4 regions of the Ruegeria sp. H6 genome follow, and region 4 is predicted to be linked to each of the others. Evidence: riboswitches for the same ligand, from Rfam matches in the RefSeq annotation. Region 4 holds a riboswitch; each other region holds the start of a gene.
What was found. Region 4 has a riboswitch for cobalamin ahead of ACR0AG_RS21465 (hypothetical protein). Riboswitches for the same ligand answer to the same signal wherever they lie in the genome.

Region 1: it holds a riboswitch for cobalamin, as region 4 does, so the genes downstream of both, ACR0AG_RS11525 (energy-coupling factor ABC transporter permease) here and ACR0AG_RS21465 (hypothetical protein) in region 4, are expected to answer to the same signal.
Region 2: it holds a riboswitch for cobalamin, as region 4 does, so the genes downstream of both, ACR0AG_RS04545 (DUF1636 family protein) here and ACR0AG_RS21465 (hypothetical protein) in region 4, are expected to answer to the same signal.
Region 3: it holds a riboswitch for cobalamin, as region 4 does, so the genes downstream of both, ACR0AG_RS11975 (ABC transporter ATP-binding protein) here and ACR0AG_RS21465 (hypothetical protein) in region 4, are expected to answer to the same signal.

Annotation. Positions count from the first base shown of each region.
Region 1 is NZ_JBQFOA010000005.1:149,739-155,514, reverse strand. It holds gene ACR0AG_RS11535 (RNA-binding protein) at 18-641, shown strand; gene infB (translation initiation factor IF-2) at 650-3,124, shown strand; cobalamin riboswitch at 3,360-3,552, shown strand; gene ACR0AG_RS11525 (energy-coupling factor ABC transporter permease) at 3,600-4,277, shown strand; gene ACR0AG_RS11520 (alpha/beta hydrolase) at 4,430-5,257, opposite strand; gene ACR0AG_RS11515 (tryptophan 2,3-dioxygenase) at 5,261-5,776, opposite strand, start outside.
Region 2 is NZ_JBQFOA010000001.1:942,738-948,513, forward strand. It holds gene cobN (cobaltochelatase subunit CobN) at 1-3,031, opposite strand, end outside; gene cobW (cobalamin biosynthesis protein CobW) at 3,035-4,090, opposite strand; gene ACR0AG_RS04545 (DUF1636 family protein) at 4,087-4,467, opposite strand; cobalamin riboswitch at 4,555-4,758, opposite strand; gene ACR0AG_RS04550 (NAD(P)-dependent oxidoreductase) at 4,870-5,776, shown strand, end outside.
Region 3 is NZ_JBQFOA010000005.1:231,723-237,498, forward strand. It holds gene amaB (L-piperidine-6-carboxylate dehydrogenase) at 1-281, opposite strand, end outside; gene ACR0AG_RS11970 (saccharopine dehydrogenase family protein) at 300-1,406, opposite strand; cobalamin riboswitch at 1,606-1,814, shown strand; gene ACR0AG_RS11975 (ABC transporter ATP-binding protein) at 1,917-2,753, shown strand; gene ACR0AG_RS11980 (ABC transporter substrate-binding protein) at 2,750-3,697, shown strand; gene ACR0AG_RS11985 (FecCD family ABC transporter permease) at 3,699-4,712, shown strand; gene ACR0AG_RS11990 (helix-turn-helix domain-containing protein) at 4,916-5,518, opposite strand; gene ACR0AG_RS11995 (hypothetical protein) at 5,666-5,776, shown strand, end outside.
Region 4 is NZ_JBQFOA010000021.1:495-6,270, forward strand. It holds gene ACR0AG_RS21455 (DNA polymerase III subunit gamma/tau) at 1-1,400, opposite strand, end outside; gene ACR0AG_RS21460 (protein-tyrosine phosphatase family protein) at 1,572-2,075, shown strand; gene ACR0AG_RS21465 (hypothetical protein) at 2,076-2,483, opposite strand; cobalamin riboswitch at 2,573-2,791, opposite strand; gene ACR0AG_RS21470 (alpha/beta hydrolase family protein) at 2,890-3,783, shown strand; RNA gene ffs (signal recognition particle sRNA small type) at 3,799-3,897, opposite strand; gene ACR0AG_RS21480 (bifunctional 2',3'-cyclic-nucleotide 2'-phosphodiesterase/3'-nucleotidase) at 3,937-5,776, opposite strand, start outside.

The sequences.
Region 1 (5,776 bases), on a different contig from region 4:
GGCCTCGGGTGGCTGACATGGGTCGCGGTGGCGTCCATAAGGATCGGTTGGAAGGGCCTGAACGCAAGTGCATCGCCACGGGCGAGGTTCAGCCCAAATACGGGCTGATCCGCTTTGTGACGGGGCCGGATGGTCAGGTCTACCCGGATGTCGCGGCGAAACTGCCGGGACGCGGGGTCTATGTGGCGGCGGATCGCGCCGCGCTGGACAAGGCCGTGGAGAAAAAGCTGTTCTCGCGCGGGTTCAAGGCGCAGGTGACTGCGGCCAAGGATCTGACAGACGAGGTCGAAAAGCAGGTCGCCCGCCGGGTCATCGAGTTGCTCAGTCTGGCGCGCAAATCCGGTGATGCGGTTGCGGGTTACGAAAAGGTTAAGACGTGGCTGGACCGGGAAGAGGCCCAGGTACTGATTCAGGCCTCGGACGGATCGGGGCGCGGCAAGTCGAAACTCAGCACGCCGCACTTCGGAAAATACATCGGCTGGCTGACGGCAGACGAGTTAGGAGGGGCTTTTGGGCGCCAAACCGTGATTCATGCGGCCTTGGCCTCTGGCGGACTCGCCAAACGTGTTGTAGAGGAAGCGCAGCGCCTGCGTGGCTTGCGCGAAAAGGATGACGGCGGCAGGGGCCGCTCGGAAGGGTAAGAAGCTTTATGAGCGATAATGACGGCAAAAAGACATTGGGTCTTCGTGGCGGGGCACGCCCCGGAAATGTGAAACAGAGTTTCAGCCACGGACGCACCAAGAATGTCGTGGTGGAAACCAAACGCAAACGCGTGGTGGTCCCCAAGCCGGGCGCGTCCAAACCGGGTGGCGGTGCCACGCCATCAGGCGATCCTTCGCGTCGTCCCGCCGGGATTTCCGATGCGGAAATGGCGCGCCGGATGAAAGCGCTGCAGGCTGCCAAGGCCCGCGAGGCCGAAGAGGCCGCAGCCCGCGAAGCACAGGAGAAGGCCCGCGAAGAAGAACGCGCCCGTCGCCGTGCCGAACAAGAAGCCAAGGAACGCGAACAGCGCGAAGCCGAAGAAAAAGCACGTGCCAAGGCCGAGGAAGAAGAGCGTAAGCGCCAGGAAGCCGAAGAGGCTGCCAAACGTGCTGCTGCCGCTCCGGCCCCGGAAGAGGCCAAACCTGCCCGCGGTCCGGCCAACAAACCAGCCCCCGCAGCAGCCCCGCGCAAGCAGGACCGCGAACGTGAGCAGCGTGGCCGTGGTAAAGGTCGGGATGATAATCGCCGTTCCGGCAAACTGACACTGGGTCAGGCCACCGGTGGCGAAGGCAACCGCCAACGCTCAATGGCTGCGATGAAGCGCAAGCAAGAGCGTGCGCGTCAGAAGGCCATGGGCGGCACGGTCGAGCGGGAAAAGGTGATCCGCGACGTTCAGCTGCCCGAGGCGATCATGGTCTCGGAACTGGCCAACCGTATGGCCGAGCGTGTGGCTGACGTTGTAAAATCGCTGATGCAGATGGGCATGATGGTCACGCAAAACCAGACCATCGACGCCGACACCGCCGAGCTGATCATCGAGGAATTCGGCCACAAGGTGACCCGCGTCTCCGATTCGGATGTTGAAGACGTCATCAAAGAGGTCGAAGACAGCGAAGACGATCTGAAACCGCGTCCGCCGGTCATCACCATCATGGGTCACGTTGACCACGGCAAAACCTCGCTGCTGGATGCCATCCGCGACGCGCGCGTTGTGGCCGGTGAGGCCGGAGGGATCACTCAGCATATCGGCGCCTATCAGGTCAAAACCGATGGTGGCACCACGCTGACCTTCCTGGATACTCCGGGCCACGCGGCGTTTACGTCGATGCGCTCGCGCGGGGCTCAGGTCACGGATATCGTGGTTCTGGTTGTGGCCGCCGATGACGCGGTGATGCCGCAGACGATTGAGGCGATCAACCACGCCAAGGCCGCCGACGTGCCGATGATTGTGGCGATCAACAAGGTCGACAAGCCCGATGCTAACCCGGACAAGGTGCGCACCGACCTGCTGCAGCACGAAGTGATCGTCGAGAAGATGTCGGGTGAGGTTCAGGACGTCGAAGTCTCTGCCATCACCGGTCAGGGTCTGGACGAGCTGCTGGAAGCCATCGCGTTGCAAGCCGAGATTCTTGAACTGAAAGCCAACCCCGACCGCGCCGCCCAAGGTGCCGTGATCGAGGCGCAGCTGGATGTGGGCCGCGGCCCTGTGGCCACCGTTCTGGTTCAGAACGGCACGCTGCGTCAGGGCGATATCTTCGTTGTGGGTGAGCAATACGGTAAGGTCCGTGCGCTGATCAATGACAAGGGCGACCGCGTCAAAGAGGCTGGCCCCTCGGTTCCGGTCGAGGTGCTGGGTCTCAACGGCACGCCCGAAGCGGGCGACGTTCTGAACGTCACCGAGACCGAAGCGCAGGCCCGTGAGATTGCTGCCTATCGTGAGCAAGCCGCCAAGGACAAACGCGCCGCCGCCGGTGCCGCGACCACCCTTGAGCAGCTGATGCAGAAGGCCAAGGAAGACGAAAACGTCACCGAGTTGCCGATTCTGATGAAAGCAGACGTGCAGGGTTCCGCCGAAGCCATCGTCCAGGCGATGGAAAAGATCGGCAACGACGAGGTGCGCGTGCGCGTGCTGCACTCGGGCGTTGGTGCGATTACCGAAACGGATGTCGGCCTCGCCGAAGCCTCTGGTGCACCGATCTTTGGCTTTAACGTCCGTGCCAACGCATCGGCGCGGAACACGGCGAACCAGAAAGGTGTGGAGATCCGGTACTACTCGGTGATCTATGACCTTGTGGACGACGTGAAAGCCGCCGCGTCCGGCCTGCTGAGCGCAGAGATCCGCGAAAAGTTCATCGGTTACGCCGAGATCAAAGAGGTCTTCAAGGTCACCGGCGTTGGCAAGGTTGCTGGCTGTCTGGTTACCGAAGGCGTCGCTCGTCGCTCCGCTGGCGTCCGCCTGCTGCGCGACAACGTGGTGATCCACGAAGGCACACTGAAAACGCTCAAACGCTTCAAGGACGAAGTGGCCGAGGTTCAGTCGGGTCAGGAATGCGGTATGGCCTTCGAAAACTACGACGACATCCGCCCCGCCGACGTGATCGAAATCTTCGAACGCGAAGAGGTCACCCGGACGCTGGATTGATCCAGGTTTGAAGTGAAACAGATAGCGGCGACCCCTTGGGTCGCCGTTTTTCTTTGCCCTGCAGGAAGTTCCACGATCCCAATGACAAACGCGGTTGGTTTAATTGTTGTCCGGCCTCAAGAGGAAAGTGACCGAAGGTCAACTTTGCGGACAATGTGTGAATTCGCCGCGCGTGTGCAAACGTCTGCTTTATTGGATTCAAGGTCGTATTCGGTTGACCAGTTCTCATACTAGATGTCTATGCTTGAAAAGCGGTGGTCGGTCGCATTGTGACCGGCTGAAAAGGGAACGGGGTGAGAAACCTCGGCTGCCCCTGCAACTGTAAGCGGCAAGCAAGCCCGAAACTGCACCACTGACACATGTGTTGGGAAGGTCCGGGGGCGCGTTGAACCGCGAGCCAGGAGACCTGCCGCCAACGCAACCGCCGAGATTTCGGCACCAGATGCCGTCAGGAAGGACGGCAAGGAGACTTGATATGCACATTGAACCCGGCGTCGTTGATGGCGCGAAAATGGTCCTCGCCTATGGCACGGCGGCTGCCGCAGGCGGCTACTCACTGAAACTCGTTGCCCACGACCTTAAGTCACATTCAGTCATTTCATTCGGACTGCGCAGCGTTCTTGCGGTCGCTGCTGTGTTCCTCTTCTTCGAATTGTTTCCGCATTTCGCAGTTGGCATTTCGGAGGTTCACTTCATCCTTGGAACAACTATTCTCCTTCTACTAGGAGCTGGTCCGGCTGCGGTCGGCTTGGCTGGCGGGCTGCTTATTCAGGGTGCTTTGTTCGCCCCGAGCGACATGCCGATGTTCTTTGTCAACGTCACCACATTGCTTTTCCCGCTGTTCGTCATTGATGCATTGGCGAAGCGCATCATCCCAGAGCAGAAAGCCTACGTCGATTGCAGCTACAGCGAAGTCCTTAAGCTGTCATTTGCTTATCAAGGTGGTGTTATTGCGTGGGTGGCGTTTTGGGCATTCTACGGTCAGGGCTTTGGTGCCGAGAACATGTCCGCAGTAGCAAGTTTCGGTACGGCCTATCTGCTAGTAGTCGTGGTTGAACCGATTGCTGACTTGGCGGTCCTGGCGGGTGCAAAACTTCTTCGCGATACCAAACAGAGCGAATTGTTCACTCAACGGTTGTTCAATCCTGCGTAAACAACAGTTGCCAACGGCGGCCTCAAATCTGGGACCGCCAATCTTTGCCACGACTCAACTCTGCATTCAGAGCCGACGTTGGCTGCGGAACAGCACTTTGGTAGCTATGGGCTCATAGCGGACATTCGTGACGCCGCAGTAGATGCAATTGCCTATTTCGATCCCGCCAAAAACGTCCCCGCATGCATAACAATGTCGAAATGCTGCATCCCCTTCTGCAGATCGAAATTCACCGAATGCCCGGCCTTGCGAAGCAATTCTGCATAGCCTCGGCTTTGGCGGATGAATTCGGGTGTGTCACGTTCGGCCACGGTCACGCGATAACGGGGGCCGGGGCGGGGGAGATGCAGGTTTGGCGACAGGTCGTGCACCTCAACCGGGGTCAGTTGCAGCGGGTCATTCACCGGCGTGAGGCTGATCGGCTCCAGATCATAAATCCCGCTGATCAGGATCACGTCGCGCACACGAAGGCCTGCACGGGCCAGGGCATCGGCTGAGGTTGCCATGACCATGCTGGCCAGATGGGCGCCGGCGCTGTGGCCCGATAACGTAATGCGCGACGGATCAAAGCCCAGGTTGAACGCATTTGCCGCCAGCCACAGCAGTGCATTGCGGCATTCCTCGACCATGTCCCCGATCCGGGCGTCGGGGGCGAGCGTGTAGTTGAGGGTCGCAAAGGATTGCTCGGCCTCGATCAGCGCAGGGGCCATCATAGCAGACTCGCGCTGGCTGAGCGCCTGCCAATAGCCGCCATGGATGAACACATGCAGCGGCGCGCCTGTGCCTTTGGCCGGGAAAAAGTCCAGAACCTGCGACGGAGCATCTCCGTAAGAAAGGTTCTCCCGACACTCCAACTGCGCTCGGTTTTGCGCGCTGAGCGCCGCCCAGCTTTCGACATAGGGTGTGAGATCACCGCCGATCATTGATGAGGGCGCATATTCCTGATCCAGCTCTTCCTGCGTGAAACCCCGGTACAACATCGCTCACTCCTGATCGGCATACATCAATTCGGTCCGCACGTCGTAGAGATCATGAAAGAACCTCAGATCCAAGGCCTTGCGCAGGAAGGACACGCCGCTGGAGCCACCTGTGCCGGGCTGGTTGCCGATCACCCGCTCGACCGCGGTGACATGATCAAAGCGCCAGCGCTGAAACAGGGATTCCACATCCATCAGCTTTTCGGCCAGTGCGTAGAGATCCCAGTGTTTGCCGGTGTCGCGGAACACCTGTACCCATAGTTTCACCACGCGGGGATCGCCGGAATAGGGCTGAGCATAATCCCGGTCCAGCAGGTCCGCTGGCACGTCAAACCCCTGACGCGCCATCATGTGCAGCACCTCGTCGTATAGCGATGGCTTGCTCAGCGCCGCCTGCAGCATCTCGATGACCTCCGGGTCGTGTTCGTGCACTTTCAGGGTCGAGGCATCCTTGTTGCCCAGGATGAACTCGATCTGCCGATAGCCATAGCTTTGAAAGCCCGAAGAACTGCCCAACGCCTG
Region 2 (5,776 bases), on a different contig from region 4:
GGGCGTGGACCACGCGGCTGATTTCTTCGGGCAGGGTGCGGGCGCGCGGGTTTTCGGGATTGGTGTTGTCCAGATGGTACAGCTGCGCGCTGCCGCCGGTGATCTTCTTGGCCGCTGCGAACCCGGCCTCATGGGTGGCATAGTCGTTGGCCAGCAACAGGTCGGTCTCGGTCAGGTCTTGCAGGTGGACAAAGCTGTCCGCTTCGGCGACGCGCTGCGTGATGCCGTTCCTGTCCTGTCTGATATGCTCGCCTTCCAGCGCAAAGGAACTGGCCTCCAGCCACGCCTCACCCGCCTGCGTGCGGGCCTCGTCGGTGTAGGTTTCCGACAGGTGGGTCATGTTCAGGCCATAGCTGCCGGGGGCGGGGCCATAGACGCGCGGCGTTGGATCCTGACCGGCATAGGGGTTCCAGTCGGCGGCCTCATCCCGTGCGGAGAGGGCGCGGATGGCCTGACCATAGAGCGCAGACAGCGTCGGGAATACGTCGCGGAACAGGCCCGAGACCCGCAGTGTCACGTCCAGACGCGGGCGGCTGAGATCGGTGATCGGCAGAACCTCGACCCCCGAGACTCGTTCCGACCCCTTGTCCCAGTTGGGTTTGACGCCCAGCAGGTGCAGCGCCATGGCAAATTCTTCCCCCGCCGTGCGCATTGTGGCCGAGCCCCACAGATCGACGATCAGACCTTTGGGATAGTCGCCTTCCTCCTGCAAATGCCGCCGCACCAGTTCCTCGGCCAGCTTCACCCCCTGGGTATAGGCGGCGCGAGTCGGCACCGAGCGGGGGTCGGTGGTATAGAGGTTCCGGCCCGTTGGCAGCACGTCCGAGCGGCCACGATAAGGCGAGCCGGACGGACCGGCCTCGATCCGTTTTCCAGCCAGCGCATCGATCAGGGAGCTGCGTTCGGCATGGGCCGAGTGGGCGGGGTCGAAATTGCCCATGACCTCCGGCATGCGGCCATAGATATGCAGCCCGTCACCGAACTGGCTTTCCTTGATGTCACAGACAAAGCGGTCGATGCGGGTGATCGCCTCGGCGGTGCAGGTGGCCTGATCCAGACCCAGATCGTTTTCCAGCCCGATCGCCTGCGCCTCGTCCCGGATATCCTCCTGCAACCGGTCGCGGCGCTTGGGGTCCAGGCCATCGGCGTTCGAGAATTCGTCCAGCAGCGATTCCAGCCGCACCATCCGGTCGGGCGTACCGCTTTCCTTCAGCGCAGGCGGGATATGGCCCAGCGTCACGGCCCCGATCCGGCGCTTGGCCTGCGCGGCTTCGCCGGGGTCATTGACGATGAAGGGGTAGATGACGGGCAGGTCGCGGATCAGCGCCTCGGGCCAGCATTCATTGCACAGGGCGACGGACTTGCCGGGCAGCCATTCCAGCGTACCATGGGCGCCAATATGGATCAGAGCATCTGCGCCCAAACCTTTGCGCAGCCACAGGTAAAACGCCACGTAGCTGTGGCGCGGGGTGCGCGACAGGTCGTGATAGTCATCATCGCGCAGCTCAGGCGTGCCACGTTCAGGTTGCAATGCGACCAGAGCTTTACCTCGGCGCAGGGCGGTGAAATGGAATGCGCCGTCCGCAAATGTCGGATCGTCCTGTGGTTGGCCCCAGACAGTTTGCAGATCTGCGCGCAGGTTTTCGGGCAGGTCGGCAAGCGTGGTTTGATAATCGGCAAGGGGCCATGAAATCCGCGAGTTCAGCAATTCCGCGGCAAGGTCTTCACCCGTTTCCCGGGGTGGTAGCCCCGGATCGGGTCGGTCGCGATCCTCGGTTTTGAAACCCTGCGTTTCAAGATCGCTCAAAATGGCCTCGGCCGAGGCCAGCGCGTCCAGACCCACGGCATGGGCCATTTGCCAATCCTTGCCGGGATAGGTGGACAGAACCAGCGCCGGGATCTGTTCGGCCTTCGGTGTATCGCGCAGGCTCAGCCAACCAGAGACGCGGTCGATGACGGCCTCGATCCGCTCGGCCTCGGGGCGGTGGGCAAAGCGGGAATATTCCAGATGGGGATCGCGTTTGCTCGGTTCCTTGAACGAGACTATGCCCGCGTTGATCCGCCCGTCCACCTCGGGCAGCACCACATGCATGGCAAGGTCGGCGGGGGACAGGCCGCGTTCGGCCTCGGCCCAGGCTTTGCGGCGCGAGGTGGCGAGGGCGACCTGAAACACCGGCACGTTGGCAGCATCCAGGGGCGAGGTGCCCGACGCGCCCTTGCCCGAGAACGAGGTGGCGTTGACAATCGCCGATGGGGCCAGCGCGGTGATGGTCTCGCGCAGCCAGTCGGCGGCGGCGGGGGCTTTGAGCGAGGGGGCAAACAGGCCAACCGCATCAAAGCCGCGTTCCCGCAACCTGCGGATCAGCGCCGCAACGGGCGCGGTGTCGGCAGAAGTCAGATAGGCCCGGTAGAAGGTCACGAGGATACGGTGCGCAGCGCCTGCAAAGGCGGCATCCGCCGGAATCACGCCCCGGTCGGGGCACCACGCGCCGCATTCCGGGATCGTCTTGGCCCCCATCACCGGCCCGGCATAGAGCCCCGCCGCCAGCGCCATCTGCGCCAGAGCGGCCTGTGCCGCGACCTCTCCACCCGTGTCACACAAATGCGCCAGCCGCCGCAGGGTCGAGACGGGTAGGGTGGAATAGTCGTCCAGCCGCGTATCTTCACGCCCGTCGGCGGGCAGGACGGCCAGCGCGATTCCCTTGGCCTGTGCCAGCGCCAGAACCTGCTGCAACCCGTAGGACCAGTACGGCACCCCGCCGATCAGGCGGATCAGGATGCCCTTGGCCCCCTCCAGCGTCTGTTCGACATAAGTGTCGACAGACAAAGGATGTTTCAGCGCCGTCAGATTGGCCAGCCGCAGGGTCGGCATCCGCCCTTCGGCCCCGCCGCCACGATGCCAGCCCGCCGCGAAAGCGCCAAGGTCGCTGTCGGAAAAGGACAGCACCACCAGATCCGCCGGGCTTTGGCCCAGATCGGTGGGGGTCTCGGTTTCCTCTAACCCATGGCTTTCGCGGAAGACAACGTGCATGACTTACTCGGCGGGCTCGGTCACGCCTGCAAGGAAATCGCGGATTTCAGCCTCTTTGATGTCGTCATGTTCGGCGATGACGACCAGGCGCGAGCGGCGATCTTCGCCGGGCTCCCATGGTCGGTCGTATTGATGGCGCACGCGGGCACCCACGGCCTGCACCAGTAGGCGCATCGGCTTGCCCTGAACAGCGGCGTACCCCTTGACGCGCAGGATGTTCAGCTCATTGGCCAGACGTTCGATTTTGGCCACCAGCGCGGCAGGATCGGTCTGTTCCGGCAACTCGACGATGATGCTTTCGAAATCGTCGTGTTCGTGATCATCATGACCATCGTGGTGGCTGGGACGCGCGTCCATGTCGTCTTCGGCGGCAGCCTCAAGCCCCAGCACGACGCGCACGTCAACCGCGCCTTCGGCAACCTCGACCACGGGCAGGGGGCGCGGAGCCTCGGCGGCGATGACCTCTCGTGCCTTGGCAACACCTTCGGGACCGGCCAGATCGGGCTTGGTCAGCAGGATGATATCGGCGCAGGAAATCTGATCCTCGAACACTTCGGACAGGGGCGTTTCGTGGTCAATCGAGTCATCTGCCAGACGCTGGGCGTCCACCGCCGCCACATTCGGCGCAAAACGACCGGCGGCCACAGCCTCGGCGTCGGCCAGAGCGATCACGCCATCCACGGTGATCTTTGACCGGATATCCGGCCAGTCGAACGCTTTCAGCAGCGGTTTGGGCAGCGCGAGGCCGGAGGTTTCGATCAGGATGTGATCAGGGCGCGGCTCCAGCGCCATCAGTGCCTCAATCGTGGGGATGAAATCATCGGCCACGGTGCAGCAGATGCAGCCATTGGCCAGTTCCATGATGTTTTCCGCCGGGCAATCCGGGATGGCGCAGGATTTCAGGATATCACCATCTACACCCACATCGCCGAACTCGTTGACCACTACGGCCAGACGCTTGCCCTGCGGGTTCTGCATCAGGTGGCGCACCAGTGTGGTCTTGCCCGAGCCCAGAAAGCCGGTGATCACAGTAACGGGGAGTTTTTCCAAGTTGCTCATTTCAGGGCTCCAATCGGGGGAATGCGGGCCGCACAGTTTTTGCGGAAATGTTCGGGGCGTTCGCGCCATTTGACCAGACCGTCCTCGGTGGCGAGGTATTTGGTCGCGCCTTCAACGATGGTTTCGACATGGTCGGATTCGTTGAGGTGCTCGTAGACAAAGGTCCAGCGATCTGGTCCGCCGCGCAGCACGATCGAGCAGCCCTCATCACAGTTCGACAGGCATTCCACTGCTTTCAGTGTGATCCCTTGTGGCAGGTCCGCCTGCTCAAGCGCTTTGTGCAGTAGGGTTCCGGGCCGTTCGGCGTCATCCTCGACAGGTAGTCCACGGCGACAGGTGGTACAAACCAGCAATTCGACCGGAGTTACGTCGGTCATCTCTCATCCCCCCAATAGGTTTCGGGGGACGGGGTTTCATGCGGGCCACGCATTGACATGGACCCAACACCGGAACACCCCGTCCGGTTTCAGTTTCGGGTGTTGGCAGGTCTCCCGGCTTGAGGATGTCAGGGTATAACCCTGTCGGATGTCCCGCCTTCCCGGCTTGCGCCAGTGGCTTTGGGCACCCTCTCCGTTCACGGTCGCGGGGGCGGCTGCGTTTGACGGAAAACCCGCTGACGCATTCCCTTTTCATCTGCTCTCACAGACACCAACAGAAGGGACATGCGGCACGCGCAGGCGACTTGTCAAGCGCGATACGACCCCTTGGGCAGCGGTAGGGTGAAAAGCGACCTGACAGCGTCGCTAGGCGGCATGAATACCTGCACCGCACATGCTGCCATGACCAAAAGCGCGAATAGGGAGTTGCGTGACATGAAAGTAGGATTCATCGGATTGGGAAATGTCGGCGGCAAGCTGTCGGGATCTCTGCTGCGCAACGGAATCGATCTGACGGTCCACGATCTGAACGCGGAATTGGTCGCCGAATTTGTCGAAAAAGGTGCCAAAGCGGCTGAAAGCCCCGCGCAGCTGATGCGCGATTGTGATGCTGTCATCACCTGCCTGCCATCACCTGCCGCCTCGGACGCGGTCATGCAAGAGATGCTGGTCGAGGTCAGGCCGGGCAAGATCTGGATGGAGATGTCGACCACTGACGAGGCCGAGGTCAAACGTCTGGGTGCCATGGTCATAGAACGGGGCGGCGCAGCCGTCGATTGCCCCGTGTCGGGCGGATGCCATCGCGCGGCCACCGGCAATATCTCGATCTTTGCGGGCTGTGATCGGGCAACGTTTGAAAGGATATTGCCATTTCTGACCAAGATGGGGCGGCGTATCCTGCATACGGGCGAATTGGGCTCGGCCTCGGTTCTGAAAGTGATGACCAACTATCTGGCCACCGCGAACCTGATCACCTGTGCCGAAGCGCTGGTGACGGCCAAAGCCGCAGGGATGGACCTGAACACGACGTATGAGGCCATCAGGATCTCGTCAGGTACGTCCTTTGTGCACGAGACGGAAAGTCAGGTCATATTGAACGGGTCGCGCGATATCTCGTTCACGATGGATCTGGTCAAGAAAGACATTGGCCTGTTTCAGGACGTGGCCGACCGTGCCGGCGTGCCGCTTGAAATCAATCCGCTGATGATCAAGATTTTCGAGGACGGCATCGCCCGGTTTGGCGAACGCGAGCTGTCGCCCAACATCATCAAACGCCTGGAAGAAGCGACAGGTCTGGATATCCGCGCGC
Region 3 (5,776 bases), on a different contig from region 4:
TTGCCCGCCTCCCAGCTGACAAGCGCGCCCAGATCGTCTTTGGCCGCGCGCAATTCTTCGCCCAACAGGCGGATCAACTCGCCCCTGTGCGGGGCGGGCACAACGCGCCAGGCTTTGAACGCGGCTTGGGCCTTGCCGATGATGGTGTCCATCTCGGCCAAAGGTGTTTCGTGCACATCCGCCAGCACGCGCCCGTCAATCGGAGAGGTCACCCGCAACGTGCCACCGGTCAAAGCGTCGGTTGTCAGGTCCATATTTGCCAGTGTTGTCTCAGCAGTCATCACAACGTCTTTCATCTCTCACGCCGCCTTGTGTTGTTCGGTTACATCGCCCGCCCGGTAAAGGCGGCCAAATTCGGTGTTCAGGAAATCCGCAAGCCTCACCTGTTCTTGCCGCACGAACCCTTGCGATGGCAGCGCGCCGGTGCGCATCAGGTCAACCACACCCAGCACGCCTGCCGCGGTCGTGACCTGAATTGCGCTCCAGACCTGACCGTCGATAGTGCGGGCAAAGGATTTGTTGATCAGGGATTTCTCGCGCAGCGCACCGTTGATGGTGCCGCGCGCCGTGCAATAGACCAGAACAACGTCCTGATCCGTGCGCGGCAGGGCGTTCTCGAAGATTTCCTTCAGCAGATCGCGGCGGCGTTCCAGCCCCAGATCGTTCAGCAACAAACGCAGGATATCGCGGTGGCCCGGGTAGCGGATCGACCGATAGGACACATCCCGCGCCTTGCCATCCAGCGTTTCCGGCAATGTGCCCAACCCGCCCGATGTATTGAAGCATTCATATTCGACACCGTCATGGCCGATCAGCTCATAATCCTCCAACGGGGCGGTTTTGACCCGCTCGCCGTTCACAATGGCATCGCAGGGATTACAATATTCATTGATCAACCCATCGGTCGACCATGTCAGGTTGTATTTCAGCGCATTGGTCGGATAGAGCGGCAACGCACCGACCCGCATGTGCAAGCTGTCGATCTCGTCGAACTCATCAGCCAGGGCCGCGCCCGCGATACCCACGAACCCTGGCGCAAGCCCACATTGCGGCATGAACGCGGTGGCGCTGTCCTGTGCCAAGTCGCGGACCGCATTTGTTGCGGCGACATCTTCGGTCAGATCAAAGTAATGGGCCCCAACCGCGCGCGCCGCTTTGGCAATCGCTGGTGTTAAAAAGAAGGGCGCGGCGGAAATCACGGCGTCAAACCCTGCCAACCCTTTTTCCAACGCAGCGTCATCGCCCGCATTGATCTGACGGGTGGCCACACCCATGCCGTTCAGAATCGACAGCGCCGCCAGATCGTTGTCGGCCACCGTCACCGAATAATGAGGGGATGTTTTCAACAGCGTCGCGATCATCTGGCCGATCTTGCCAGCCCCAACCACGCAAATGTTCCAGCTCATGCAATGCCTCCAAATTCTGTTTCTTTTGAGTATGGGGTGCGATTTGTTCGGATCGCAGTGGTAATCTTGACGAATTAACCAAATATTTCATCATAATGACGGAAATTGCGTCATTTCATCGAAATTCAACCAACAGTCCAGGCCGTATTGATTGCCACGCTGCTTGATAAAATTTCTATTGACCCATGCCGCTATGTCAGGCACTCCAACCGGTGATGGTTCCCCGATTTGCACTCTGGGGATGAAAAGGGAACACGGTGCGGTGGGCCAAAACACCTCCAAGTCCGTGACTGCCCCCGCAACTGTAAGCGGTGAGCGACGCCAACAACCACTGGTCACAATTGGCCGGGAAGGATGGCCAAGCAATGATCCGCAAGTCAGGAGACCTGCCATCACCTGTTCAACCAACCCGGGGCGGGGCGTCCTGGAAGGAGGCTTTGATGGCACGCATCGAACGTGTTTACATTTTCGGCACCTTCCGCCCACGCTTGGCAGCAAGCAGAGCGGTTCATGCCACACGACATTGATCCCGACACTCAAAAGACCGACCCTGCCTTTCTGATCGCGCGCGGCCTGGAATATTACGCGCTGAACGGGGATGTTCTGTTGCAGGGCGCGTCATTCGAACTGCAGGAAGGCGCGATTCTGGCCATCGCCGGGCCAAACGGCGCCGGGAAAACCACGCTTTTGAACCTTTTGTGCGGTGCCGCCGACCTTGCACTTGGCGATGTCATCGTCGACGGGCGCAGCCTGAGATCCATGTCTGCAAAGGACCGTGCCCGCGTCATCGCGGTTGTGGGCCAGCAGGAACTTCCCGATGGTCGATTGCTGTTGCGTGACTATGTGGCGCTGGGTCAGATCCCGATCTGGGCGGATCGATCGGCCGAGGAGCACGCCGCCGAACTGACCAGAATTCTCAGGATGACCGGTCTTGAGACCCTGGCCAACAAACAGATTTCCATCCTGTCGGGTGGCGAACGTCAGCGCGCGCATATCGCGCGGGCCCTGGCACAGAACCCATCTCTGCTGTTTCTGGACGAGCCGACAAACCATCTGGACCCGGACGCCAAAGGGCGCATGCTGTCTTTGGTGGCCGATCTGGGCATCACCGTTGTGATGATCGTCCACGACCTTGTCATGATCCCTGAATTTGCCACCCATGTGGCCCTGATGAAATCCAGCCGTCTGACCAGTTTTGGTCCGGTGGCCGAGGTTCTGACACCCGAAACGGTGCGCGAGACCTTTGACGTCGACTACCTGTGCTTTCACCACGAAGGCCGGATGATCCCGGCGCTGGATATCCGAAGAACATCCAAACCCAACGAATCCAAGGAGTTTTCCATATGAAACCAATCTGGTCCGCGATGCTGGCCTCGGCCATCGCTGGCAGTGCTGCCGCACACGAAGTCACCGTCGACAATTGCGGCGAACCGCTGGTCTTTGAAGCCCAGCCCGAGCGTCTGGTCGTGCACGACATGAATATGACCGACATGGCCTTTGCGTTGGGCCTTCAGGACAAGATTGTGGGCCTGACTGGCATCACGGGCTGGTACAAGACCAGCGCCGATTTCGATACCCTGCGCGGCGACATCCCCGAGCTGGCACCCAAATATCCGACCGTCGAAAACCTTGTTGCGGTTGAGGCCGACATGTTCTTTGCCGGGTGGTACTATGGCATGAAGCCCGGTGGCGACGTCACGCCCGACACGCTGGCGCCCTTCGGTATCAAAACGATGATCCTGACGGAAAGCTGTGTGCATCTGGACAAGGACCGCCCCGAGGCCAGCATGGACCTGCTGTTTGACGATGTGCTGCGTCTGGGCAAGGTCATGCATGTCGAGGATAAGGCCGAAGCGCTGGTGTCTGGCTGGAAAGACCAGCTGTCCGCCATCGAGACCAAAACAGCCGATCTGGCAAAACCCCGCGTCTTCCTGCTGGACGGTCCCGCAGACGCGCCCTTTACGGCGGGCAAGTTCGCCATTCCCGACGCGATGATCGCTGCGGCAGGCGGCCAGAACGTGACCCATGACATGGATACAAGCTGGGGCCGCACCTCGTGGGAGGCGGTTGCAGCCTCGAACCCCGAATTCCTTGTTCTGCTGGATTATCAGACCGGAAACGGGGCCGAGGATACGTTCAGGTTCCTGCAGGAACACCCGGTGATGTCACAAACGGATGCGGTCAAGAACGAACGCTGGATCGGCCTGCGTTACGAAGAGCTGACACCGGGCCCGGCAAATATCGAGGCAATCTCGAAAATGGTTGAAGCCATGCATCCGGGCCTCAACTGATATGGGCCGAATGGGCCTTGTCTTTGTGCTGGGGGCGGTTGTTCTGACCGCCCTTTTGCTGGTGTCTACCGCCTACGGCACCACAGCCATTCCGGCCCGCGACGTGTTGGACGCGGTGTTTCTGGGTACGGGCCTGACCGACGGGGACATGTCCCCTTTGCACCGCATCGTATTTGACCTGCGCCTGCCACGCGCCTTGTTTGCTGCCGTGATCGGGGCGGGTTTGGGCGTTGTCGGGGTGGTTTTGCAAACCACCACACGCAACGATCTGGCCGATCCCTTTCTTTTTGGCCTCTCGTCCGGGGCGGCGGCGGGCGCAGTATTTGTCATCACGGTGACCGGCGACATTCTGGGGTTCTGGACCCTGCCGCTGGCGGCGTTTTGCGGCGGTCTGATTGCCTCGGGCATTGTTCTGGCGCTTGTTCATTTTCTGCGCACCAGCGCACCTGAAAAACTGATCCTGGCCGGTCTTGCAGTGTCGTTCCTGTTTTCCGCCATCACCAATTACCTGATCTTTGCAGGCGACAGCCGCGCCGCGCATTCCGTGATCTTCTGGATGCTGGGCGGGCTTGGCCTGGCCCGGTGGGAGACCTTCCCGCTGGTTTGCGCCGGCCTGATCCTGATCCTCAGTTTCGCCCTCTACCGCAACCGCTGGCTGGATGCCCTGCTGACCGGGGACCTGACGGCCTCGACCCTTGGCGTCCCGGTTCAGGGGCTGAGGTTCAGCATGTTCTTCGCCGCAGCACTTGCCACAGCCGTTTTTGTATCCGTGGCAGGCGTTATCGGCTTTGTCGGCCTGATGGTCCCCCATATCGCCCGCGGCATCGTTGGGCCCCTGCACGGACGTTTGCTGCCCACTGCGGCACTGGTCGGAGCCGGATTGCTGACAGGATCGGATATCCTCAGCCGCCTTCTGCTGTCGCCACAAGAACTGCCCGTCGGCATTGTCACCACATCCGTCGGCTCGGCCTTCGTGTTCCTGCTGCTGTTCAGAACCGCCAGGGCGCAACGGTAAGCCCAGAGCATCTTCTTTGAGATTTTCTTGGGTTATGCAGGAGATGGAGATTGTCCGCTGCAGCTCCATCAGGACAAATCATTCAGCCTAGAAACGGGCATTTGTGGCAAGCTGCATACTATTCGAACAGGTACTTTTTCCCGAGCTCCGCGCTGATTTTCAGGAAGCCAATCCCGTTGGCCAAATCTGAGACCATTCTTTGGCTATTCCAACGACACCCACAGAACTTTGGCATCTTCCTCGCTGGTTGAAACGCATCCGTGACCCATTCCGCTGTCATAGTATAGCGAGTCGCCGGCTTTCATCTGCAAGGGTCGGTAATGTTCCGAAATAAAGATCAGCTCTCCGCTGATCACATACATGAATTCTTCACCGCTATGCCGGATCCAGGTATCAAATTCGGATACATCGCGCGCCTTGATCGTCGCGATGTAGGGCAGCATGCGCTTGCTGGTCAGTTCGGGGCAAAGCAACTCATGCATATACGTTGATGTGTCGCGTATCTCGCCTTTGCCCGCAGGTGTGTAGTCACGCCGTCCTGAAATTCCTGTTTGACCTGACTGCAAGAAAAGTTGCGGTGTGCTTAGATCAAGCGCCTGTGTCAGCCGGCGAACGATATCAAAACTTGGTCGTGTCTGGTTGTTTTCGATCTTCGAAAGAGTCGATCGCCCGATTCCCGCAGCACGTCCGGCTTCCTCCAAAGTCCAGCCTTTTGCGTGGCGTGCATCCCGGATGGACCGACCCAAAGCCGCCCCATCGTCGTGATCAATCGGTCCGGAGATATCGTTTAGGGCTTCGTCTGACATGAAAATCTCCACTCTTTGTTGCAGGTTACCTAATTCCCCTTGCGCGCACAACTTCACATTTTCGAGAATTGTGTTGCTTTTGTTATCCTTTTTCCCTTATAGGAAACATAGTCTCTTGGTAGTCACAAAATCTGTGAGAAGAAAGAAGTGTTCACTAAAGCTCTCATGAAGGCTGATCCTGTCATCGTCGTGTCGCTTGCGCGCGATGGCGATCGGCAAGCAGAACGCATCGCATCCGGGCGCATCGTCTCGCAAGCA
Region 4 (5,776 bases):
ACTTCAACCAGCAGTTTGACGTCCCGGTTCGAGCGGATGAGTTCGACCACATGCTCAAACGTCGGGTACCGCGCCAGGGCGGTTTGCACATCCTGCGCCAGCGCGGCCGTTGGTGCGCCAGCGCCGCCTTGTGGGGCAGCTTGGTAGGCTGGCCGTGCCACCGCTTGCGGTTGCGCCGAAGCGGGCGCTGCGGCTGTCATCCCACCGCCCGGCCCACCGTTCGGCGGTGGGTTGGGCATATCCTGCAGCCGTTTGATCAGTTCCTCGGGGCTGGGCAGGTCGGCCACATGGGTCAGGCGGATAACGGCCATTTCTGCGGCCATCATGGCGTTGGGTGCGGCCGAGACCTCTTCGAGGGCTTTCAGCAGCATCTGCCACATCCGGGTCAGGACACGCATTGGCAGCGCTTCGGCCATTTGCTGGCCACGGGCGCGTTCATCGGGGGAAACAGTTGGATCTTCGGCAGCGTCCGGTGTGATTTTCACGACCGAGACCCAATGGGTGATCTCGGCCAGATCGCGCAGCACGGCCAGCGGATCGGCCCCTTCGGCATATTGCGCGCTCAGTTCGGTCAGAGCACCGGCCGCATCGCCGCGCAGGATCATGTCCATCAGGTCCAGAACACGGCCGCGATCTGCAAGACCCAGCATTGCACGCACTTGATCCGCGCTGGTTTCTCCGGCGCCATGCGAAATCGCCTGATCCAGCAATGATGTCGCGTCGCGGGCCGAACCTTCGGCTGCGCGGGTGATCAACGCCAGTGCATCCTCGGCGATCTGCGCGCCTTCCGCATCGGCGATCTTGCGCAAGAGGCCGATCATATCCTCGGGTTCGATCCGGCGCAGGTCGAACCGCTGGCAGCGGGACAGAACGGTGACCGGAACCTTGCGAATCTCGGTCGTGGCAAAGATGAACTTCACATGTTCGGGCGGTTCCTCAAGCGTCTTGAGCAGCGCGTTGAACGCGCTGGTCGATAGCATGTGGACCTCGTCGATGATATAGATCTTGTAGCGAGCGCTGGCGGCGCGATAGCGGACGCTGTCGATGATCTCGCGAATGTCGTTCACACCGGTGCGGCTGGCGGCGTCCATTTCCATCACGTCGACATGGCGGCCTTCCATGATGGCGGTGCAGTGTTCGCAAACACCGCAAGGTTCGGTTGTGGGTCCGCCATTGCCATCAGGCCCGATGCAGTTCATCCCCTTGGCGATGATCCGGGCGGTTGTGGTTTTGCCAGTGCCCCGGATGCCGGTCATGACAAAAGCCTGCGCGATGCGATCGGCCTCGAACGCGTTTTTCAGCGTGCGCACCATCGCGTCCTGTCCAACGAGGTCGGCAAAGGTCTCGGGGCGGTATTTGCGGGCGAGAACCTGATAGGCGGGGCTGGTCTGTTCGGTCATGTCTGCTCGGGTCGGATTCGGGACGTCGCCACAGCGTAGTGACCGCCGCTGTCCGCGTCCACAGGCGGTTGCCACGATTTTTGTTTTGGAATGTCTGGCTGTGGGGTTAGTATCCGGCGCTTATAGAATGGCACATAGATTTTCTGATCAACGTTTCGGGGGGAACGTAGAATGTCTGAGATCGTTATTCACGCGCTTCAGGTTGGCGGCGGAACGCTTGCGCTGACATCGATGCCGGGGCGTGGTGGCAACTATCCGAGTGATCTGGATGCAGTAGCGGGATGGAAGCCGGGTCTGATTCTGTCGATGGCCACCGAGGTCGAGATGATTCTGGACGGGGCCCGGGATTTTGGCGCTGACGTGCGCAGCCGGGCATGCCGATGGGTTCATCTGCCGGTCGAAGACTACGGCACACCCTGCGCCGAGGTGAATGCGCGCTGGGCGGAGGCCAGCGCTGCGGCGCGCCACGCCCTGTCTGGCGGCGGGCGCGTTCTGATCCATTGCAAAGGCGGTTGCGGCCGGTCCGGCATGGCCGTTCTGCGCCTGATGGTGGAATGCGGTGAGCATCCTGACGCCGCGCTGGAGAGGCTGCGCGCCCTGCGCCCTTGCGCCGTGGAAACCGACGAACAGATGCAGTGGGCCACCGTTCCAGCGGGCGCTTTGGTCGCTGAATAATCAGGTTGTCGGACGGCACTCGGCCGTCATCGGCGCATCTTGTGACAGGGCCAGTGCTTCGAGCATCGCAAGCGGGGGTTTGGGCAGGAAATCTACCGGGATGGCGCGTGCTTCGGTGCCAAACAACAGATCAGCGTAATCGTCCAGCTTTGATGTTTCGATAACCGGATCAGTGCCACAGAATACTCTGATTTCATCGGCCCGCGCCCGGAACCGAGCGGTGCAGCCGTGGGCGCAGAACCTCAGTTCGCTGCTGCCTTCGATTTCGAAATCAGAGCTGGTGGCCGGGGCGGCCTCGGTTATCGAAGTGGCCAGAGCACGGGCCACCTGAGCCAGTGCGGGACATGTTTTGCCGGTCCGTTGGCAGATTGTTGCCGAGAATTGGTGCGTCTTTGTCTTCCAGATCACGTCGCGCCCTCCGCGCAGTGAGCGGGGATTTGGATCGGGGAAAATCGCGCGGTGCGATCAGACCCTGCCCAGGCGCCCCGCCCGAGTTTCGGTTACAGTCTCTGATGGCAGGTCTCCTGACTTGCGGGTCGCTGCGTTGCCGACCTTCCCAGCCTTGCGGCCAGTGGTGTTTCGGCATTGCTCTCCGCCTACAGTTGCGGGGGCAGTCGCGGATTTGGTTGTGCCGGAATGTCCGAGCAGAACCGTACCGTGTTCCCTTTTCATCCCGACCCGGATTGGGTGCGGGAACCATCGCCTCATCGCTAGCGGGTTGCAGGGCCTCGAGTCAAGTCCGGGCCGTGGGTCGACGCGAGGTCATCTGCTGGGGTTCTTGACTCTGCGGTTCAATCCGTGCCGATTGAAGAAAGTGAACTGTTTGGTTCAGATTGCGTCGGGGGATCAGATGCTGGACACCCAGCGCCAAGTCGAGGTCGAAGACTTTTGGTTTCCGTCCGGATCAGCCACCCTGTCCGCGCGGTTGTATCGTCCGCTGGTCGAGCCCGAAACTGTAGTGGTTCTGAACAGTGCGACCGGCGTGCCGCGCGACTATTATAAGCATTTCGCTCAATGGCTGGCGCGGGACCGGGGGATCGCCTGCCTGACCTATGATTACAGCGGATTTGGGCATTCGCTGACCGATCGAATGCGGGATGCCACCGTCACGATGTCTGATTGGGCCTTGGTGGATATGCCTGCGGCGCGGGCCGAAATGCGCCGCCGGTATCCAATGGCGCAGCAGTGGACGATCGGGCATTCAATTGGCGGTATGCTGGGACCGATCCAGCCGGATGTTGCACAGATCGACCGGTTGATTTGCGTGTGTTCCGGATTGGTGACGCTGTCCGACCACCCCTGGCCTTGTCGCGCGTTGGCCGCATTGTTCTGGTATGGCCACGTTCCGGTTCTGACACGGGCGCTGGGGTATCTGCCGGGAAGGGCGGTGGGCTTTGGCCAGGATTTGCCTGCCCGGGTCTATTGGCAATGGCGCAGATGGTGCACCAACCCGCTGAACTATGTGCCCGAGATCGGGAGCGAACTGCCGGAAGTGACGTGGTCCGATACCGCCGGATCGGTTGATCTGATCACCTTTGCCGATGATGAGATGGTTCCGCCGCAGGCCGTTTGGCGCCTGGCGGAGCTGTTTGGCCCCGGCGCGCGGCGGCATCTGATTGATCCGCAAGAGCATGGGTTGCAGACGTTAGGCCATATCGGAGCATTCGCACGGCGCAATTCAGCCATCTGGCCGCGTTTGATCGCCTGAACAGTGGGGAAATCGAGGTGAGAGGTTGGACATCGACCCAAGCGGGGCTCGTTGTGGCTGCTTCCTTCCGGACCTGACCAGGTTGGCGAGGCGCTCGCCCGCGCCAACCTCTCGCAGAGTGATATAGGCGCGTGGCCCGGAAATGGCAAGCGGTCACAAGCTGAGCTGAACCTGCAGGAATCCGTCCTTGTCGAGGCCCAGATCCTGGGGCGCAAACTCAGCCAGTTCGGTCAGGAACCGACGGGCTTTGGGACCTGTGCGCAATATCGCCTGCTCACCACCGAGCGGGGTAAATGAAAACGGTGGCCGCAACTGATCGGGTTGCAGGTCGCTTGCGTGGGCGGTGATATAATCGCTCAGCTGGTCCCGGATGTTCAGCATTGGCAGGTCCAGGGTTTGCGCCTGTTGCGCTATGGGGAAATGCCCACCGCCATTGGCCCGATAGTTGTTCATCGCCACAAGAAACCTTTGATCTGCAGTCACTTGCCGGGCGTTGTAGGTCAGGTTGCGTATGCGCGAGTGATCAGGATTGATCACGCGGCCAAGCGCGTCGAACCGGGCGGGTTGCGACAGGTCGATTTCATAAGTGAGGCCATAGATGGCATCGAAATTATGCCCGGTGCGTGTAGGATCGATCAGATCGGACGTAACATGCGGCACGATCTGGTTATAAATCCCGGCCGACATGTCCAGCCAATCCCTGATCTGCGCGCCTGTTGCCAGTACAGCGCAGAGCGTGTTGGGAAACACATGCATATCCGCCAGATGACGCAGAGAGATATCTCCGGCCGGGACATCCGAATAGTAATCCGGCCCGGCGCGCCCGCCGAACTTGCACGGCGCTGTTGCAGAAAGAATCGGCAGGTCCGCAAGCGGCCCGGTTACCATTGGTCGCAATGCGGCCACCTGCGCTGCGGCCACAAGGGCCATTCCCCTGTCTTCGGCACAATATGAGAAATAGCTGTGTATCGGGTCTTTGATGCGGGCAATAGGCCGGCCCATCAGCACTCGCGTCGCCGCATGACCTTTGGCCACAATCTCCGTCACTTCGGGATCTTCAGGCACGGATGCCGCAGGCGCGATGGGCTGAGCGCAGGTTTCCGTCGCAACGATCTTCCAACCGGCAGTCTCGCGCCGCAGTTCCAGGTCGACAACGCCCAGATACGCCCCCGCCCAGCCGGGCATGACGGTTGGCGTGCCGTGGATCAATCCTTTGACATGATCCACGTGCGCCAGATTTTCATGGGCTTGACCGGGTAGCGTCAGATGCGTGTGGCCTGCAATGACAACATCAATGTCGGGCAGGGCGGCCAGCGGAACAGCGGCATTTTCCAGCCCCTTTTCAGCTTCAGTTTGCCCAAGGCCCGTATGGGCCAGCGCGATCACCAAATCGCAACCTTGTTGACGCAAGGCGCTGGCTTCGTCCCGCGCAGAGGTCAGGATATCCGTTGTTCGGACCTTGCCTGCGATCAGATGGGCCTCCCATAACTCGGTCTGTGGCGGCAAGACAGAGAAGACGCCGATCTGGATCGGAGCCGAAACCCCACGGCAGACCAACTGGCGTTTCAGAACCGCGTGGCGGCACCATGATTGTGCGCCGGTTACACAATGCGCGTTGCTGCACAGGACCGGATAGGGGGCTTGTCCCACCACAGCATCCAAAAAAGGCAGGCCAAACCCGAAATCATGGTTGCCCAGTCCAACCGCGTCGTAACCCAGCGCCGTAAAGGCCGCCACCAGCGGGTGAGGATGATCGAGGTTTTCCGATGCCCATTCTCCCATCGGTCCGCCTTGCAAGGCGTCGCCATTGTCAAACAGTAGAACCAGTGCATCTTCGCTTTCGGCCTTCTCACGCGCTTGGCGGATCAGGGTTGCGGTGCGGGTCAGTCCTATTCTGGGGTCGTCTCGGTCACCGTAATAGTCGAATGACGTCAAGTGCATGTGCAGATCAGAAGTTGCCAAAATCCGAATTCGGGCCGTTGAACGCGTGTCG